3 regions of the Colwellia sp. E150_009 genome follow, and region 1 is predicted to be linked to each of the others. Evidence: predicted binding sites of a transcription regulator. Region 1 holds the regulator's gene; each other region holds the start of a gene.
The links. The regulator FNR, encoded in region 1, switches genes on or off when oxygen is low (the NO sensors DNR and NnrR bind a similar motif). The targets are predictions, from matches to a motif close to TTGATCTAGATCAA.
Positions count from the first base shown of each region.

Region 2: ACE1OF_RS14160 (YdcH family protein) is a predicted target of FNR. The motif match lies at 2,838-2,851, and genes of this name have one in related genera.
Region 3: ACE1OF_RS14080 (OmpW/AlkL family protein) is a predicted target of FNR. The motif match lies at 2,216-2,229, and genes of this name have one in related genera.

Region 1 is NZ_JBHFOM010000015.1:5,782-11,392, forward strand. Features, by position in the region: gene ttcA (tRNA 2-thiocytidine(32) synthetase TtcA) at 1-283, opposite strand, end outside; gene uspE (universal stress protein UspE) at 468-1,406, opposite strand; gene fnr (fumarate/nitrate reduction transcriptional regulator Fnr) at 1,545-2,264, opposite strand; gene ACE1OF_RS08740 (sulfite exporter TauE/SafE family protein) at 2,361-3,089, opposite strand; gene ccoS (cbb3-type cytochrome oxidase assembly protein CcoS) at 3,086-3,310, opposite strand; gene ACE1OF_RS08750 (heavy metal translocating P-type ATPase) at 3,321-5,611, opposite strand, start outside.
Region 2 is NZ_JBHFOM010000034.1:15,726-21,336, forward strand. Features, by position in the region: gene pepQ (Xaa-Pro dipeptidase) at 1-52, opposite strand, end outside; gene ACE1OF_RS14150 (transglycosylase SLT domain-containing protein) at 182-2,116, opposite strand; gene tusA (sulfurtransferase TusA) at 2,218-2,463, shown strand; gene ACE1OF_RS14160 (YdcH family protein) at 2,506-2,757, opposite strand; gene lepB (signal peptidase I) at 2,985-3,656, shown strand; gene glyS (glycine--tRNA ligase subunit beta) at 3,722-5,611, opposite strand, start outside.
Region 3 is NZ_JBHFOM010000034.1:864-6,474, forward strand. Features, by position in the region: gene ACE1OF_RS14065 (gamma carbonic anhydrase family protein) at 1-217, shown strand, start outside; gene ACE1OF_RS14070 (hypothetical protein) at 269-499, opposite strand; gene aroE (shikimate dehydrogenase) at 512-1,321, opposite strand; gene ACE1OF_RS14080 (OmpW/AlkL family protein) at 1,437-2,108, opposite strand; gene ACE1OF_RS14085 (Sua5/YciO/YrdC/YwlC family protein) at 2,304-2,858, opposite strand; gene purE (5-(carboxyamino)imidazole ribonucleotide mutase) at 2,953-3,456, opposite strand; gene ACE1OF_RS14095 (DNA topoisomerase family protein) at 3,515-4,105, opposite strand; gene ACE1OF_RS14100 (DUF494 family protein) at 4,209-4,682, opposite strand; gene dprA (DNA-processing protein DprA) at 4,714-5,611, opposite strand, start outside.

The DNA.
Region 1 (5,611 bases):
AGCTGTCTAAGTATTGAGGCAGAATATGTTCAGGGAAACCAGGTTGTTTTTGATCTAAATTTACCGCGATTAATTCAAAATTAATTGGCGCGGATTCTTTTAATTTCATTAGAATACTAAGTAAGGCATAACTGTCCTTACCGCCTGATAAACACACCATGATTTTATCGCCATCTTCAATCATATTGTATTCAGCTATGGCTTGACCAACATTATGACGTAGGCGTTTTTCTAATTTTGATAGTTGAGATTTTTGCACGGCTGTTAAGCGGGTAGAGTTCATGTTGCAGATTCTTTAGTACGCAGAATGTAAAGTGATAGATTTTACGCCATCGATTTTGCGGCGCATTATTTTTCGAGGTATTATAGGACTTTTATACTTTTAAAGCTAGTTGATACTATAGGGGATATTGTCATAAGGGGCCTGTAGTCAGCCCCTTGCTATGATATGTTTTTTTGGATAATAATTATTCTAGCGGTGAAACATAGCCATCAGGTTTTAGTGCTAATACATCACAGTCAAGTTGATCAATAACGTGTTCAGCGGTGTTACCTATTAAAGCTGCTGATATACCTGTTCTACCTATGGTGCCCAATATTACTAGCTCAGCATCAATTTTTGTTGCTACGTGCTCGATGACTGTTTCGGGCAAACCTTCTTCAACATGTGTGTTATCAATACTAATATCAAACTTATTTGCATGAGTGATCATAGCTTGTTCGTGATGCTTAAGCATGGTGTCGTTATATTCAGTTGAATTAAACTCAGGTATTTCAATAGCAATATTAACAGGCGTACCAGGAAATGAATTAACTAAATGGACATTACCTTTTATAAGTTGTGCTAATTGTTTGGCTTCTTGTGTTATTTTTAGATTGAGTGAGTGGTGTTCTGCTTCATCACTGCCAACATTAACTGCAGCGAGAATATTACCATTGCTTGGCCATTCATGCTCTTTTACAAGTAGTACTGGGCAGGGGCATTTTCGTAATATGTGCCAATCAGTAGGTGTAAATACAACGGATTTTAGTTTGTCATGTTGATGAGTGCCTTTAATTACAAGATCGTATTTTTCTTGAATAACACGCTCAACAATGGCTTCAAAGGGGCGGTTATGCCAAACAACTTGGCTCGTTATTTTAATCTCAGGATTTAAATCACTAATGATGTCAGTAAGCCAAAGTTCTTTATCTTTGATTACTGATTGGCGCATTACATCACGTTCATCACTTGAGAGAATTGTGGTCATTTCATAAGAGAAGTCGAAAATACTTAAAAAGGCCGTAACATTAACCTTATTACCACTCGCGTCGATGCTGATGGCTAAATCAATTGCTCTTTTTAATGCTTTTTGATCGTTAGTTGTTGGGTCAATAACAACCAAAATGTTTTGATAGGTATTCATGATAACTCTCACCTTTGCTATAAATTAAGTAAAGCCTACCTATGTTTATAGCAAAAATGAAGAATTAATGCTTGTTTTAAATCAATTTTTTTAATATTTTAATAGTAGCTTAACTATAAGTTTATCGCTAAAAGTATTTTATAGCTCAGAGCAATCTATTAATTCATCAATGTCGAGTATGGTAATAAGCTTACCATCAACTTTTATTAAACCATTTTTATGGAAGCGGTTTAATAAACGACTGATTGTTTCAACGGTTAAACCAATATAATTGCCAATATCACTGCGTGTCATGGTTAAACGGAATTCAGAAGAGGATAGACCTCTAGCATGATACCTGTCACTTAAACTAACTAAAAAAGTAGCAACTCGTTGTTCAGCATTTTTTCTGTTTAATAAAGTTAGCATTTCTTGATCAGTGCGAATTTCATTACTCATTAAACGCAAAACTTGTTTTTTAAGTTTAGGCATAGTGTTTGATAACTTGTCTAAACTATTATACGGAATTTCACAGATCATTGATGTTTCTAGTGCTTGGGCAAAACTTTTATGTTCTGAATCAGCAATTCCATCAAAGCCGAGTAAATCACCTGCTAAATGAAAACCTGTGATTTGTTCTTCACCTTGCTCATTTACAGTGAAGGTTTTAAATGTACCGGAACGTATAGCATAAAGTGCGTGCATTTCTTGACCATCAGTAAACACTTTATCACCTTTATGAAATGGACGTTTACGATCAATTATTTCATCAAGGCTATCTAGCTCTTGATTATTTAGCGTGAAAGGGAGACAAAGTTCACTAATGCTACAGTTTTGACACTTAATATGCTGTGTACCAGGGCAACTATTCTTTGGCATAGATTACTCATTAATATTAGAGAAATAGATTGTTTTTAAATACCCTTACTACAGCATAAGGGTATTTGCTCTAATTCCTTGGACTAGACTATGGTATTAGAACATTTGTTGATATGCAACAATAAAACTGTAAATACCGTAGGATATTAGAATTAATGCCATTGTTTGTCTTACAAGTGGCTTGATTAGGTGCTTTTTCATACTAGTCATGCCAATAGAAAGGGTTAACAGGGCAGGTAATGTTCCTAGACCAAAAAAAAGCATAATGCTTGCCCCTGAAACTATACTACCACTTGCTAAAGCCCAAGTCAGCGTTGAATAAACTAACCCACAAGGTAACCAGCCCCAAATAACACCTAGTGATAAAGCTTTGGCAGGTGAATTGACTGGAATGGCCTTACTGGCTAATGGGGAGATATATTGCCATAAGTACTTCCCTAACGCTTCAATGCGGTTTAGCCACATTAGCCATTGTCCGAGGTATAAACCAAGTAAGATCATGAAAACTGCAGAAATTATGCGTAAGGCGGCAAGAGGGGCTCCAAGATTTTTTGCTGCAATAGAGCCAGTAAAGCCAACAATGGCACCGATAAATGCGTAAGAAGTAATTCGGCCTAAATTATAACAAATAACTAAAATGGTTTTGTTGTAAGCTTTACAGGGATTTTCTTGATTATTAACGGGAATTTGTTGATTTTCATATTTATGTGGGACTGGTGTTGGTAGAGCAGAGGTAAGCATAGAAGTAATGCCGCCACACATCGCAATACAATGACCAGAGCCAAGTAAACCAATCACAAAAGCGGAGAGCAAATCAAGATTCATTTATCTATTCGCTGATTATTAACTGTTTCTTGCTGTTTATCGGTGTTATGTGTAACTTGCGACTTATTGTTGCTTTCATCTTTAGCATCATCAAACAGAATACTCATGCCTTGTTTCTCTAAATCTTCAAACTGTTCAGTTTTTACAGCCCAAAAAAAGAGATAAATACCAAGAGCAGTGAGTAATACGGCAATTGGAATTAATATATAAATAATACTCATATCTTTACTCTTAGTGTGGTTTAGTATTGAAAGCTGATGCACTGTTTTTTAGTAATCGTAATGAATTACTTATGACTAAAATTGAACTGACAGACATGCCAATAACAGCCATATAAGGAGTAATAAAACCACATACCGCTAAGGGGAGTACAATGGCATTATAACCAAAAGCCCATAAGTAATTTTGAAAAATAACACGTTTGGTTTTTATTGAAACATGGTTCAATATATTAATACTTGATAACTTATTATTTAACAAAATTACATCAGCACCGCTTTTGGCTATATCTGTACCACAACCCATTGCCATAGACACATGAGCCGCGCCAAATACAGGTGAGTCATTCACGCCATCGCCTATCATCGCTATATTGATATTTTTATCTTCTTGATTTTTAATAATAGCCATTTTATCAGTTGCACTTAAATTTCCATAGCATTGAGATATTGATAATTTTTGGCCTATTTTATCACACGCATCTTGATTATCACCAGAAAGCATTAGTGTTTTATGGTTCATATTAAGACAATCAATTACTGGTTTAGCATCGTCTCTTATTTTATCTTTCAGATAAAATGCCGCAATAAGTTTGTTATCAGAAACTAATACGCAAGACGCATTGATTAAGTCTTGGTGTTCTTGCTTTGATGTTGATAATAACCAGCTTGCTTTACCTATTTTGTAAGACGTTCCGTTGACCTCTCCACTCACACCTTGCCCAGATAAAACCTCAATGTTATTTGCTTTTATGTTGTAATCTCTGTGTTCTACAAACGGTTTTGCAAGCGGGTGCTCTGAGTGTGACTCAAGTGCAGCGGCTATTGCTAAGATATCTTTTTCTAAATATTGAGTATTCTTAATGATAATTTTATCAATGGTAAATTCGCCCGTGGTTAGCGTTCCAGTTTTATCAAAAGCAAAGTAATCAATATTAGGCATTGTTTCCATAACGTGGGCTGATTTAATCATAATACCATCACGATTTAATCGAGTGGTAGCACAAGTTAATGCGGTAGGTGTTGCTAACGATAAGGCGCAAGGGCAAGTGGCGACTAACACAGATAAAGTAATCCAAAAAGCCTCTTCGGGTAAATGTTGCTGCCAATATAAAGCAGTGCCTATTGCGGTAAGTAAAATAATTGCCACAAAATATTGTGCCACTTTGTCAGAAAAACGCGCTAATTTAGGTTTATGTGCTTGAGACTGTTCACTTAAACGAATTAATTGACTCAAAAAAGATTGGTTACTGGGCTGTTTTACTTCTATGGTTAGGTTACCGTCACTATTAATAGTGCCAGCAAAAACTTGGTCATTAACTGTTTTGGTAACAGGTAATTGTTCTCCAGATAACATAGCTTCATTTACTTGACTATTACCACTGATGATAATGCCATCAGCAGGAATAACTTCGCCTGGCTTTATGAGCACTACATCACCTTTAATTAACTGCTTAGCAGCTACAAGCTCTTCAATATATTTATTGGTGTCTTCAAAATTTGTTATTGATAATTCATCAATGTTATTTGCTTTACCGATTCTGATTGCTGTCATAGGCATAAGTTTTAACAAATTGGCAGAGACTTGTGCAGCATAAGACCGAGCTCGGAATTCTAAAAATTTGCCAATTAACAATAAAAAGGTAAACATTGAAACTGATTCAAAATAAACCTCGCCTTGCTGAGTTATGGTTGCCCATGCACTTGCACAAAAAGCTAATATGATCGCAATAGACACAGGTACATCCATTGACAAACGTTTCATTTTTAGCGCATTTATTGCACCAGTATAAAAAGGAAAAGCACCATAAGATACAATAGGAACAGCTAAAAGAAAGCTAACCCAACGCATGTATATTTTATTGTGCTCAGCCATGTCAGAAAATGCACCAAAATACAAACCCACAGCTATCATCATGATTTGCATCATTAAAATTCCACTTATACCTAAGCGTTTAATGAAAATTTTACTTGTGGCTTTGTTTCGTTGTTCAATCTCATTGGCTTTAAAGGGCAATGCCTGATAACCAATATGCTCAATGGCATCAAGAATATCACTGAGTTGTAAAATGCTGTCTTGCCAAACTATAGTGGCTCGTTGAGTTGTGGCATTAACGCTGATCTTGATAATACCCTCAAGTTTGGTTAACTGCATTTCAATTAACCATGCGCAAGCTGCGCAACTGATACCTTCAATGGTTAAAATAGCTTCTTTTGAATCTTTATTTTGATAAATAAACTCACTTTGTAGTATTTCTTTATCAAGTAATTTATTTTTTTGTTGCTGTTGAAACTTAAGTTCTT
Region 2 (5,611 bases), on a different contig from region 1:
AATCAATATGTGCTGAATATTCTTCTTTCAACTTGTTAGATAATGTATTCATAAACCCTCCGAAAAATTTTCGATATCATAACACACCCTTTTATTGGCAAGCCATAATAGCATTATGACGCTTATATTAAGTTGTGCAGCATTTTTTACACTTTGTTTTCTTTTATAGAAAATACTGATACTAACCGCCAATACTCATATTAATGACATTTTCAAAAATCTGACTAACCTGCCCTGGTTTATTCTCATAAATTTCTTGGTAGGCAAGAACACTTTTAACATAATTCCTAGTTTCTTTATAAGGAATTGTTTCAATCCAAATATCAGCAGGCACTGCTTGAACACTATCAACCCATGTACCAACCCTATATGGCCCTGCATTGTATGCTGCTGTTGCAAGTACTGCATTACCTTTTGTTTTGCCAAGTAATATTTTCAAATATTTAGTGCCTAATTTAATATTGTTTTTTGCATTTAATAAATACCGTGTATTTATTTTACCTTTTTGCAAGTGTTTAGCTGTATTAGGCATTATCTGCATTAATCCTTTCGCGCCTACGGGTGAATTAGCATCATGCATAAAAGAACTTTCTCTGCGCGCTATAGCAAAAGCCCAAGAAGGTGCTATTTTTTGTGCCAAAGAGTAATAATGTATTTCTTCATTGTAGGCTTTAGGAAAACGTAGCCCTACATCATCTAGATAGCCAACATTTGCCAAGGTAAAAATAGTGCGATCAAACCATTGATTTTCATTAGCGACTTTGGCTGCAACTAATTTTTCACGATCATTCAATTGAGCAATTAAATAATTCCATTCTGACCGAGCTTGACGAAATCGCCCTAAAGAATAAAATTCAAATGCTCTTTTTGCAGCAGGATAGTTAATAAGATTACGCTTTTCTTCCAATGTAAAATCTAAGGGCCTATTTTGTAAATTTACAGGGATTTTTAAATAACCTGCAGCGAGAAAACCATAATAATGACGCTCATTAGCCAATTGCTGCAATAAGAGCTCACCAGATTCATCCATGTTGGTTGCAATTAAAGCTCTTGCATACCAATACTTCCATTTTAAATCGTCTTTATGCTCATTCGGCAATTGTTTGATTTCACTAATCAAACGCTCCCAATCCTGCTGTTTTAATGCTTGAGATAAGCGCCATTGCAATATATTTTTACTAAGCAAATTATAATCTAACTTATCTAACCACTGTTGAGCAGCATGATGATTTTTTGCAGATAAAGCTAAGGCAAATTTTTCAGTTATTTGTTGATGTTGTTGTTGAGTAAAATTAAACTTAAGTTGTGCTTTTTTAAAACTACGTAATGCGCTATCAGGGTAGCGCCAAATGAGCCTATTTAAGCCATAGGTTAATATTTCTGTTTCTCTTGCAGACTTATTTGGGAAATTTTTTAATTTACTGACAATTGAAGGATCACGTCTAACTTTATGCCATAACGTTCCTAAATATTGCTGTTCTGTTGGTAATAATTTAGTTAAATATGGAATGAGTGTGTGTTTTCCACCATTTGCAGCCAAACCTAAACGCTGCCAAATACGTTCATTTGTTTGATATCCAGCTTTTTTCCACCTTTCAAAAAGGGGATCACAAGCTTTATCTTGAGATTTACCTACAACCCACAGTTTTGTAACCTGCGGTAAAATATCACTTTCAGGTACTCCTGACTGTAATTTGAAGTTGAGTTGATGGCACGTCAATTTAACATTTGCAGTAGGCTTAAATGCTTGCAAAAACAATATGCCTTGTTTCCTGCTTGCAAGAAAATTCAACCATTTTTTTCGCAATGGCCAATCAAGTGGCGTACCTTGGTATTTAGCTAAAAAAGTGTTTATTTCTGTTGCATCAGAAAGTTGCATTTTATACATCAGTCTTCGCTGATCTAAATAAGGTTGTAAAGGGTAATAATGAAGTTGATTATAGAGTGTTTGAAATTGGACCGAGTTACTTTTGTGCATTAGTTTCTCAGCTTTTATAAAACTTTGTTGTTGAGCTTTATTTACACTTAGTTTTATCGGCTCACTCGCAGGCGAAATTGAGCTATAAATCACTATTATTAGCGCTAATACTCGTTTCAACACTAAACTAGTTAACATTAACTTCTCTATTCGCAAAACACATTCATTACTCTAGAGTATAAATAAAAATGATGTAAAATACGATGACAATAGCAATTTCATCTAACGAACTTATTTTTATGCTTAACGACATTTTTCAACAAACAGATCATTCTCTCGATGCTATAGGACTACGTTGCCCTGAACCAGTCATGATGGTTCGACTAAAAATACGAAAAATATTAAGCGGAGAAACCCTATTAATAACGTGTGACGATCCATCAACAACACGTGATATCCCCAGCTTTTGTCAATTTATGGAGCATGAACTTGTTGCTAAAAAAATAGATCAAAAACCCTATTTATATGTTATTAAGAAGAGCTAACATAGATAGCCCTCCTCCAAGTTTATCTACTTCTCTAAATATTTAAGCTGGTAATTCTGCCTTTTTCAACATTACAAATAGTTCATCTTTAAATTGAAGCCGTTCCTTTTTTTTCTGCTCTAAATATTCATCGCTGGTGTTCTCTACTCCTTGTTCTATTCGTACAATTTCCTGGTTAACTTCATGGTAATCATTAAAAATACGAGCAAAATGATTATCATTCATTTTCAGGTGATGAATTTCAGCTTCAAATTCTGGGAATTCGTGATGAAGGTCATGTTTTTCTATAATCATAGTATTCTCCTGTATGCCGTTAATATCTTAATATTTATGCTCTTTTCATCTTTACTCTACTCTTATATTCTCGGTAGTAATTGATCTAGCTCAAAGCTATCAGGGTTATCTTAATCTTATCACAAAACCAGCACCGTAATTAGTTGTAAGTAAGTATGTATTACTGGAACTTTAGGCTAGTAAAAAACTCTATACCTAGGTCTTTTTACTATTTGGATAATCTATTTATGCGTTTTTTCACAAAATTTTGGCAAAATAACAAATCATTTATACTTTTTATTTTATTAATGTCCGTTTTTCGAAGTGCCGTTGCCGATTGGTACACAGTACCTACTGGCTCAATGCTACCTACCATTAAAATCGGTGACAGAGTCATTGTTAATAAAATGGCTTATGATTTAAAATTACCTTTCAGCCAATATTCTTTGCTTACAATAAGTGAACCACAACGTGGTGAAATAGTCGTGTTTGAATCAGAGGCTGCCGACAATCGCCTGATTAAGCGTATGATAGGATTGCCCGGTGATGTGATTGCAATGAAGAATGAAAAGCTTTATATCAATGGTAAGCCACTGAATTATCAAGTTACCGAGCAAACCAGCAAGCAAAATGCTCAGCAGTTATTTGCTACCGAGCAAGTTGATACCATCAGCCATACCATTCGTATCGATAAAAATAGTAGTAATGAGCTTAGTAATTTTGGACCGATAACAGTACCTGACAATCACTACCTTGTTCTTGGCGATAATCGCCGTAACAGTGCAGACTCGCGTGTTTATGGTTTTGTACCTCGTCATGAGATCAAAGGTAAAGCCACATCTGTTGCATTTTCGTTCAATTATGACAATTATTATTTACCACGAGACAATAGATTTTTTAAAGATATTTATTCTATTTGATTTTTGGATAACAAAAAGGGCATATTGCTATACCCTTTGTCTTTCATTTTACGATACAACTATTTTTATAGTTGAGAAATATCCGCAATAGCAAAGAAGCTATTTCGTATTTCATTCAGTAATGTTAAGCGGTTTATTTTTACCGCTTCGTCATCACTCATCACCATAACGTTATCAAAGAATGTATCGATGGGTGTTTTTAATTGTGCAAGTTCAGATAAAGCGGCTTGATAGTTTTTATCCGCCATTAATGGAACTACTTTTAAATTTACCGCTTTGAATATAGTTGCTAGGTCTTTCTCTGGCTCTTCAGACGCTAACTCAATTTTAAACTCATCAAAAAGTTGTCCTTCAAACTTGGCAAGAATGTTACCGACACGTTTATTGGCAGCCGCTAAGGTTTCTGCTTCTGGTAATTGACCGAAATAACTTACCGCTTTAATGCGTTTGTCAAAATCTAGTGGTGCACTTGGCTTTTTAGCAAGTACCGCTTGAATAACATCTACAGCAATACCTTGCTCTTGATAAAATGCACGGAAGCGACCCATTACAAAATCAAGTACGTTCTCTGCTGTATTAGCATTACTTAACTTATCCCCAAATAAAGCAATACTTTCGCTAATAAGCGTAGCAAGGTCTAAATCAAGCTGTTTTTCAATAATAATACGTATTACACCAATTGCTGCTCTTCGTAGTGCAAATGGGTCTTTATCGCCCTTAGGTGGCTGATTAATACCAAAGATACCAACAAGCGTATCAATTTTATCACTTATCGCAACTGCACAACCAATATTAGCCTCTGGTAAACTATCACCAGCAAACCTAGGACGATATTGATCTTCTAATGCTTGGGCTATAGTTGAAGCTTCACCATCATTGATAGCATAGTATTTGCCCATGGTGCCTTGCACTTGTGGGAACTCTAACACCATGTCAGACATCAAATCTGTTTTACTTAACAAACCTGCACGGTAAGCATCTTCACTGTTCTCGCCTAACTGTTGAGCAATCACTTTACTTAGTTCCGCAATTCGCTCTGATTTTGCTTTTAATGTACCAAGTTGTTTTTGAAATAATACTGATTCTAACGTTGATAATCTTGATTCCAGTGTTTGCTTTTGATCTGTTTTAAAGAAAAACTCTGCATCGGCTAACCGTGGGCGAATAACTTTTTCATTACCAAAAATAACTTGCTGAGGATCTTTAGACTCAATATTACTAACAAAAATAAACTTGTTTACTAATTCACCATCATTTGTTGTTACTGGAAAGTATTTTTGATGATCTTTCATTGAATAAATTAACGGCTCTGCGGGTACTTTAAGAAAATCACTATCAAAGGTACCCACTAACGTTACTGGCCATTCAACTAATGAGGTTACTTCTTCTAATAAGTCTTCATCAATTAAAGCTACCGCTGAAATATCTGTTGCAACCTGCTTGATTTGCGAAACAATTTTATCTTGGCGAGCTTGATAATCAACGACCACAAAGGCTTTTAATAATTCAGCTTGATAGTCATTAGCATGATTTAAAGTAATTAAACCTTGGTGATGAAATCTATGCCCTTGCACTTGATTACTTGAGTTAACGCCAAGTGCTGCACCTTTAATAATTTTATCACCAAACATCATTGTTAAGGTATGAACTGGACGAATAAATTGGGTACGTTCTGCTCCCCAACGCATAGGTTTTGCAATGGGTAATTTATGTAAAGCGTTTGCAACCATATCAGGTATTAGTTCACTTATGGCTTTACCAGCAACTGTTGCTTTATATAGTAACCACTCACCTTTTGGTGTAATTAAACGCTCAGCTTGTTCTACTGTAATACCATTAGAGCGTGCCCAACCTTCTGCTGCTTTACTCGCTTGACCTTGCTCATCAAAAGCTACGTTAACTGCTGGGCCGCGCTTTTCAACTATTTTATCTTGTTGTTTAGCTACTAAATCCAA
Region 3 (5,611 bases), on a different contig from region 1:
GGCTATTATTATGGATGGCTCTATTGTTGAGAATGATGTATTCATTGGCGCAGGAAGTTTAGTTCCACCCAATAAAACACTCATTAGTGGTTATTTGTATGTTGGTAACCCTGTAAAACAAGTAAGAAAACTAAAAGAAAGTGAGGTAGCATTTTTAAAACAATCTGCAATAAATTACATTGATCTAAAAAATGATTACCTAAATCAAAACGATTAAACCATATGCTAACTTATGATGATTCCACGCTTATTACTTTGTGTCGAATCATCACGTTTTTATATGAATAACATTACTTTCCAATTCGTTATTTTCTAACCAAATCTCGACAGTTTCTTCTAAGTCAAACTTAGTGAAACTATCAATGCTCGTTAGTTTGTTTAATTGTTCTGAATGAAAATAAATCGTAATAAGCTGCCCTGATATCAGTGCAGTAAAACACCAAGCATTTTGTTGTGCATCAAAAGTTAAATCTTCATTAAATAGTATTGCTTGGTTCAAACTTTTTCCCTATCAAAATGACGACTTTAATTTCAATATTACAGAGTCAACATTTGGTTTTATACCTCTCCAAATATAAAAACTTTCGGCGGCTTGTCCAACAAGCATACCTAGCCCATCAATAACTTTTTTAGCATTTAATGCTTTTGCTTTTTGCAAAAACGGGGTTAGGTCTTTGCCATAAGTCATATCATAACAAATACTATTAGTAGTAATAAGGCTTTCAGCAATAGGTAAACCTTTTCCTGTTAAACCAGCAGAAGTCGCGTTAATAATTATATCAAATACCTGTTCATTAGCCTCATCAAATGAGCAGGCTGAAAGCGGTTTATTTGTGTATTGCTCAACTATCGATTGTGCTTTAGAAACAGTTCTGTTGGCAATAGTTATAGATTCGGGGTTTTGATCTAATAAAGGCAAAACTACACCTTTGGATGCACCACCCGCCCCGAGTAATAATATTCGCTTGTTTTCAAGCTTAACGTTATTAGCAAGTAGGTCATTTACTAAACCCACACCATCTGTCGTGTCGCCATATATTTTTCCATCTTTAAACGTTAGTGTATTGACCGCGCCAGAAAACTTAGCATGCGCAGTTAATTCATCACACATAGCCATGGCTTGCTCTTTAAAAGGTGCAGTAACATTAGCACCCTTACCACCTTGGTTAATAAATTTTGCTACAGCCTGATTAAAACCATCTAATTCAGCAAACTGCGTTTCATAATTTAGTAATTGACTTGTTTCTTCAGCAAAACATTGATGAATAAATGGGGAACGTGATTGTTTTATAGGGTTACCAAAAACACGATATTGATCCATAAAATTTACCTAAGATTATTATTAATTGTAGATTAACTGAATTGACGATTTAAGGACATAAAAAAAGCAGTAAATAATTACTGCTTTTTAATCTGAATTATACTTTAAAATTGTATTAGAACTTATAACCAACCATTAGAGAGTAAACCATAGGATCTACATCTACTGTTGCTTTACCAATATTATCACCCGCTACATCAAATGTTGCATCTGTAGAAATATCTATATATCTAGCAGAGAAATTCACCGACCAATTTTTATTAATTTCATAGTCAGCACCTAGTTGAACGGCAAGCCCAAATGAACCATCTAACTTTAAGTTAGTTAATCCTAAACTTTTTGGTGCTGCCTCAAATTCTTCTTCAAAAAAGACTGTGTAATTAATACCCACACCCACATAAGGTTTAAACGCCGAATTTGTGTCAATGTAGTAAAGAGCGCTTAGTGTAGGCGGTAAATGCGTTACTTCTGCAAGCTTAGCACCATCAACACCTAATACTGCATTTGGATCGTGAATAGTAACTTCATGTGTAAAGGGCGTTGCTGCTAATAGTTCTACAGCCCAATTACTGTCATAAAAATAGACAAGGTTTAAACCAAGTTGAGTATTATCATCAACAGAAAGTGACATTGTAGAATCAGCACCAGAAAGTAAAACGGCTGTGTTTTCACTATCAGGATTAACCGATGTTGCTCCACCTCGGACTAAAATATCACCAGCTTGATGAGCAAAAGCAGCTGTTGAAAGAGTAGATAATAATGCAATTGTTAGTAATGATTTTTTCATAATAATTATATCCCTAGAAAATTTGTGGATATAATAAGCTTATTAGCGTTGAAAAACTTGATTTAGCGCAATGTTTTCAAGTTAGTTAATTAGCGAACGTTGTAATATTGATTTAAATCAACTTATTTCAATCTTTACTAGCCGTCCTATTAAAAAAGACCTTAATATTTTGATATTTATCACAAATATCATTAATTAACATCGTAATATTTTTCCTGTTAGACCATTGATAATTTTTGAAGGTTTTAGCAAACCAGACGTTTTACCTTTAATAATAAAGTCTACTTTGTCTCCAAGCTGTGATTTAACTTCCTGCCATGTTTTAGCTGGACTTTGACCTGCTAGATTAGCGCTGGTTGAAACAATAGGTTTGTTGGTTTGTTGGCATAGTGACACAACATCTACGTGGTCAGTAATACGCACGGCAATAGAATTAAAATCACCACGAAGTAAAGGTGAAGTGCCTTTTATAACAGGTAACACCTGAGTAATTGCATTAGGCCAACGTGAAAGAATAATTTGTCTTTGAGTTTGACTCAAAGCAGCATCATTAATATAAGGAAGAAGTTGTGAGTAGTCTGCAGCTAATAGAATTAACCCTTTATAAGCTGGTCTTTGCTTTATCGTTAATAAGTTTTGAAGTGCTAAATCATTATCTGGATCACAACCTAGACCAAAAACAGCCTCAGTTGGATAAGCAATAATACCGCCCCGATAAAAAACTTCTGCAGCAGTGTGAATTGTTGAGATAAGTGTCATGAAAATTCCATTTCAAAAAATAATAAATATAAAGTGAGTATTCAAGTTGATAAAATCCATGAATACTCACCTAAAATAATAATGATTACTTTAATTTAGCTTGCATTGCTTCGTCTTTAGCTAATAAAGCTTCAGCATTTGATACTCGCTCTGCTTTAACCTTATCGGCCATGATTTGATCTGCTACACCTAAAATTTGAGCGGCTAAATAGCCCGCATTTTTAGCGCCTGCTTTACCAATTGCTACTGTTGCCACAGGAATACCACCTGGCATCATAACCGTTGAAAGCAACGCATCATGCCCTTGTAGAGGCCCACAATCAACAGGAACGCCAATAACAGGTCTTGTCGTCATACCAGCAACAGCACCGGCTAAATGTGCGGCTAAACCTGCAGCACAAATAAACACTTTACAGCCACGTTCTTCTGCATCTTTAACATAAGCTTTAGCAGCGTCAGGGGTTCTATGAGCTGAACGAACTCGCACTTCATGTGTAATATCAAACTGCTTTAAAATATCAATAGTCGCTTGCATTACAGGTAGGTCTGAATCAGAACCCATTAAAATGGCAACAAATGGTGAAGTCATAATATTTCTCTTTCTGTAGGTTTAAGAATAAAAGGTTAAAATTAAATTAGAATAATATTTATAGTATTTTATGTTTATAATCGCATTGTTTTTGTGGGCAGCTCAACACTTCGCCACTTGCCATAATACGTTTAACTAATACGGGCCATTGACACTGTGGGCAAACATGATCTACAGGTTGGTAATTTAAAACATATTTGCATTTAGGGTATTGATCACAAGAATAAAAGGTTTTTCCGAAGCGGTTAGTTTTTTCTTGTAATTGACCAATATTACCTTTGCTTTGACAAGCAGGACAGCTTACATCTAGCTTCTCATGCGGTTGACCTTCTTCTATATGATGACACTCAGGATAATTAGTGCATCCAATAAACATGCCGTATCGGCCTTGTTTTACTGCTAATTCGTGCCCACACAAGGGGCATACACTTCCAGATAAAGGCGTATCCTCTACCCTTTCGTGTTCAACAACTGATCGAGTATATTGGCAGTTAGGATAGTTGGAACAACTAAAAAAGGCACCTGTTTTTCCACGTTTTATTGTGAGCTCAGAACCACAATCAGGGCAAATTTCATAAGCTTTTTCTAGCGCATGCTCATGCCGAGTAAATAGAGGCTTCCCTTTATTGGGATCAAATGAATCTGACATTAGTTGTACAAAAGCACGAATAAGTTGTGACATATTATGCCACAACTTACCTTTAAAAAACTAGTACCTAAATTTTGAGCTTCAGAAAACTTAAATGCATAACTTAATGTAGCAACCCTTCTTGCTCATCAAAAATAAGCTCTTCCATTTGAGAATAAGCATTTTCTTGCCCTGGAACATTAAATAGTACCATTAAAATAACCCACTTTAGATCATCTAGTGAGAAATGATTGGTATCTAGCTCCATAATTCTGTCAATCACCATTTCACGCGTAGTAAAATCTAGCACATTTATTTGCTCTAAGAATAAAATAAAGCCTCGACTTTGAGTGTCAAGCAACTGCATTTCATTTTCAGTATAAATGCGAAAAGATTTGTTACCAACACGAGTCAAATAAGGATAAGCATCAGAATCTTGTAGTGCACTTAGCTTCTCTAACCAACTCAGTGCTTTGTATATTTCATCTTGATGAAAACCTGCCCGTGTTAACTCATCAGTTAAGATGTCATGATCAACCATAACCTCAGCTTCACTATGTATATAATTTTCAAATAAATACATTAATATATCGAACATAACTAGCCCCTCATTCACCTTGGATATGTTACTATAACCTAAGGTAGCCTCCTGGTACTGCAGCTACCAAACCATTCAATTCCAATATTGTAAGCCGAGTGAGCACTTCTTGAATTGGAAGTTTACTTCTCAGAACAACAGTATCTACGGGTGTGATTTCAAACCCCACACTATCCAACAATTCATCATCACACAAGTCCTTATTTAAGCTTTCTTCATCAATTTCTTTATTTATGCCCGATTGAGCTTTTTTCTGTTGTGTTAAGTGTAGACCAGAATTATCTAAAAAAATTAACTCTTCTATTATATCGGCAGGTTCTTCAACAAGTTTAGCACCTTGTTTAATTAACCAATGACATCCCTTTGCTTGTAAGTTACCGATACCACTTGGTATTGCAAAAACATCACGATTTTGTTCTAGCGCACAGCGGGCTGTTATGAGTGAACCACTTTGCAAGGCTGCTTCGACTACCAATACACCAGCACTTAATCCACTAATTATTCTATTTCTTTTTGGAAAATGCCCTGCTTTTGGTGAAGTACCAGGCAAAAATTCACTGATGATAGCGCCATCTTTTTCAATAATATTTTTAGCTAAAGTTTGGTGTCTTGCTGGGTATACTTTATCTAGCCCTGTCGCTACGACTGCAATAGTACTAGCATTACAAGTTAATGCTCCTTTATGCGCAGCAGCATCAATACCTAACGCTAAACCACTGGTTATCACTAACCCTACATCAACTAATTGCTGAGCAATATGAAAAGCTGCCTCTCTACCATTAATACTCGCAGATCGGCTACCAACAATCGCTAATTGATTTTGATTCAATAAACTCTTGTTACCTTGTACAAATAGCACCAAAGGCGGATCATAAATCTGTTTGAGCATAAGCGGATAATCTACATCATCAAAACCAATAATTTCACTA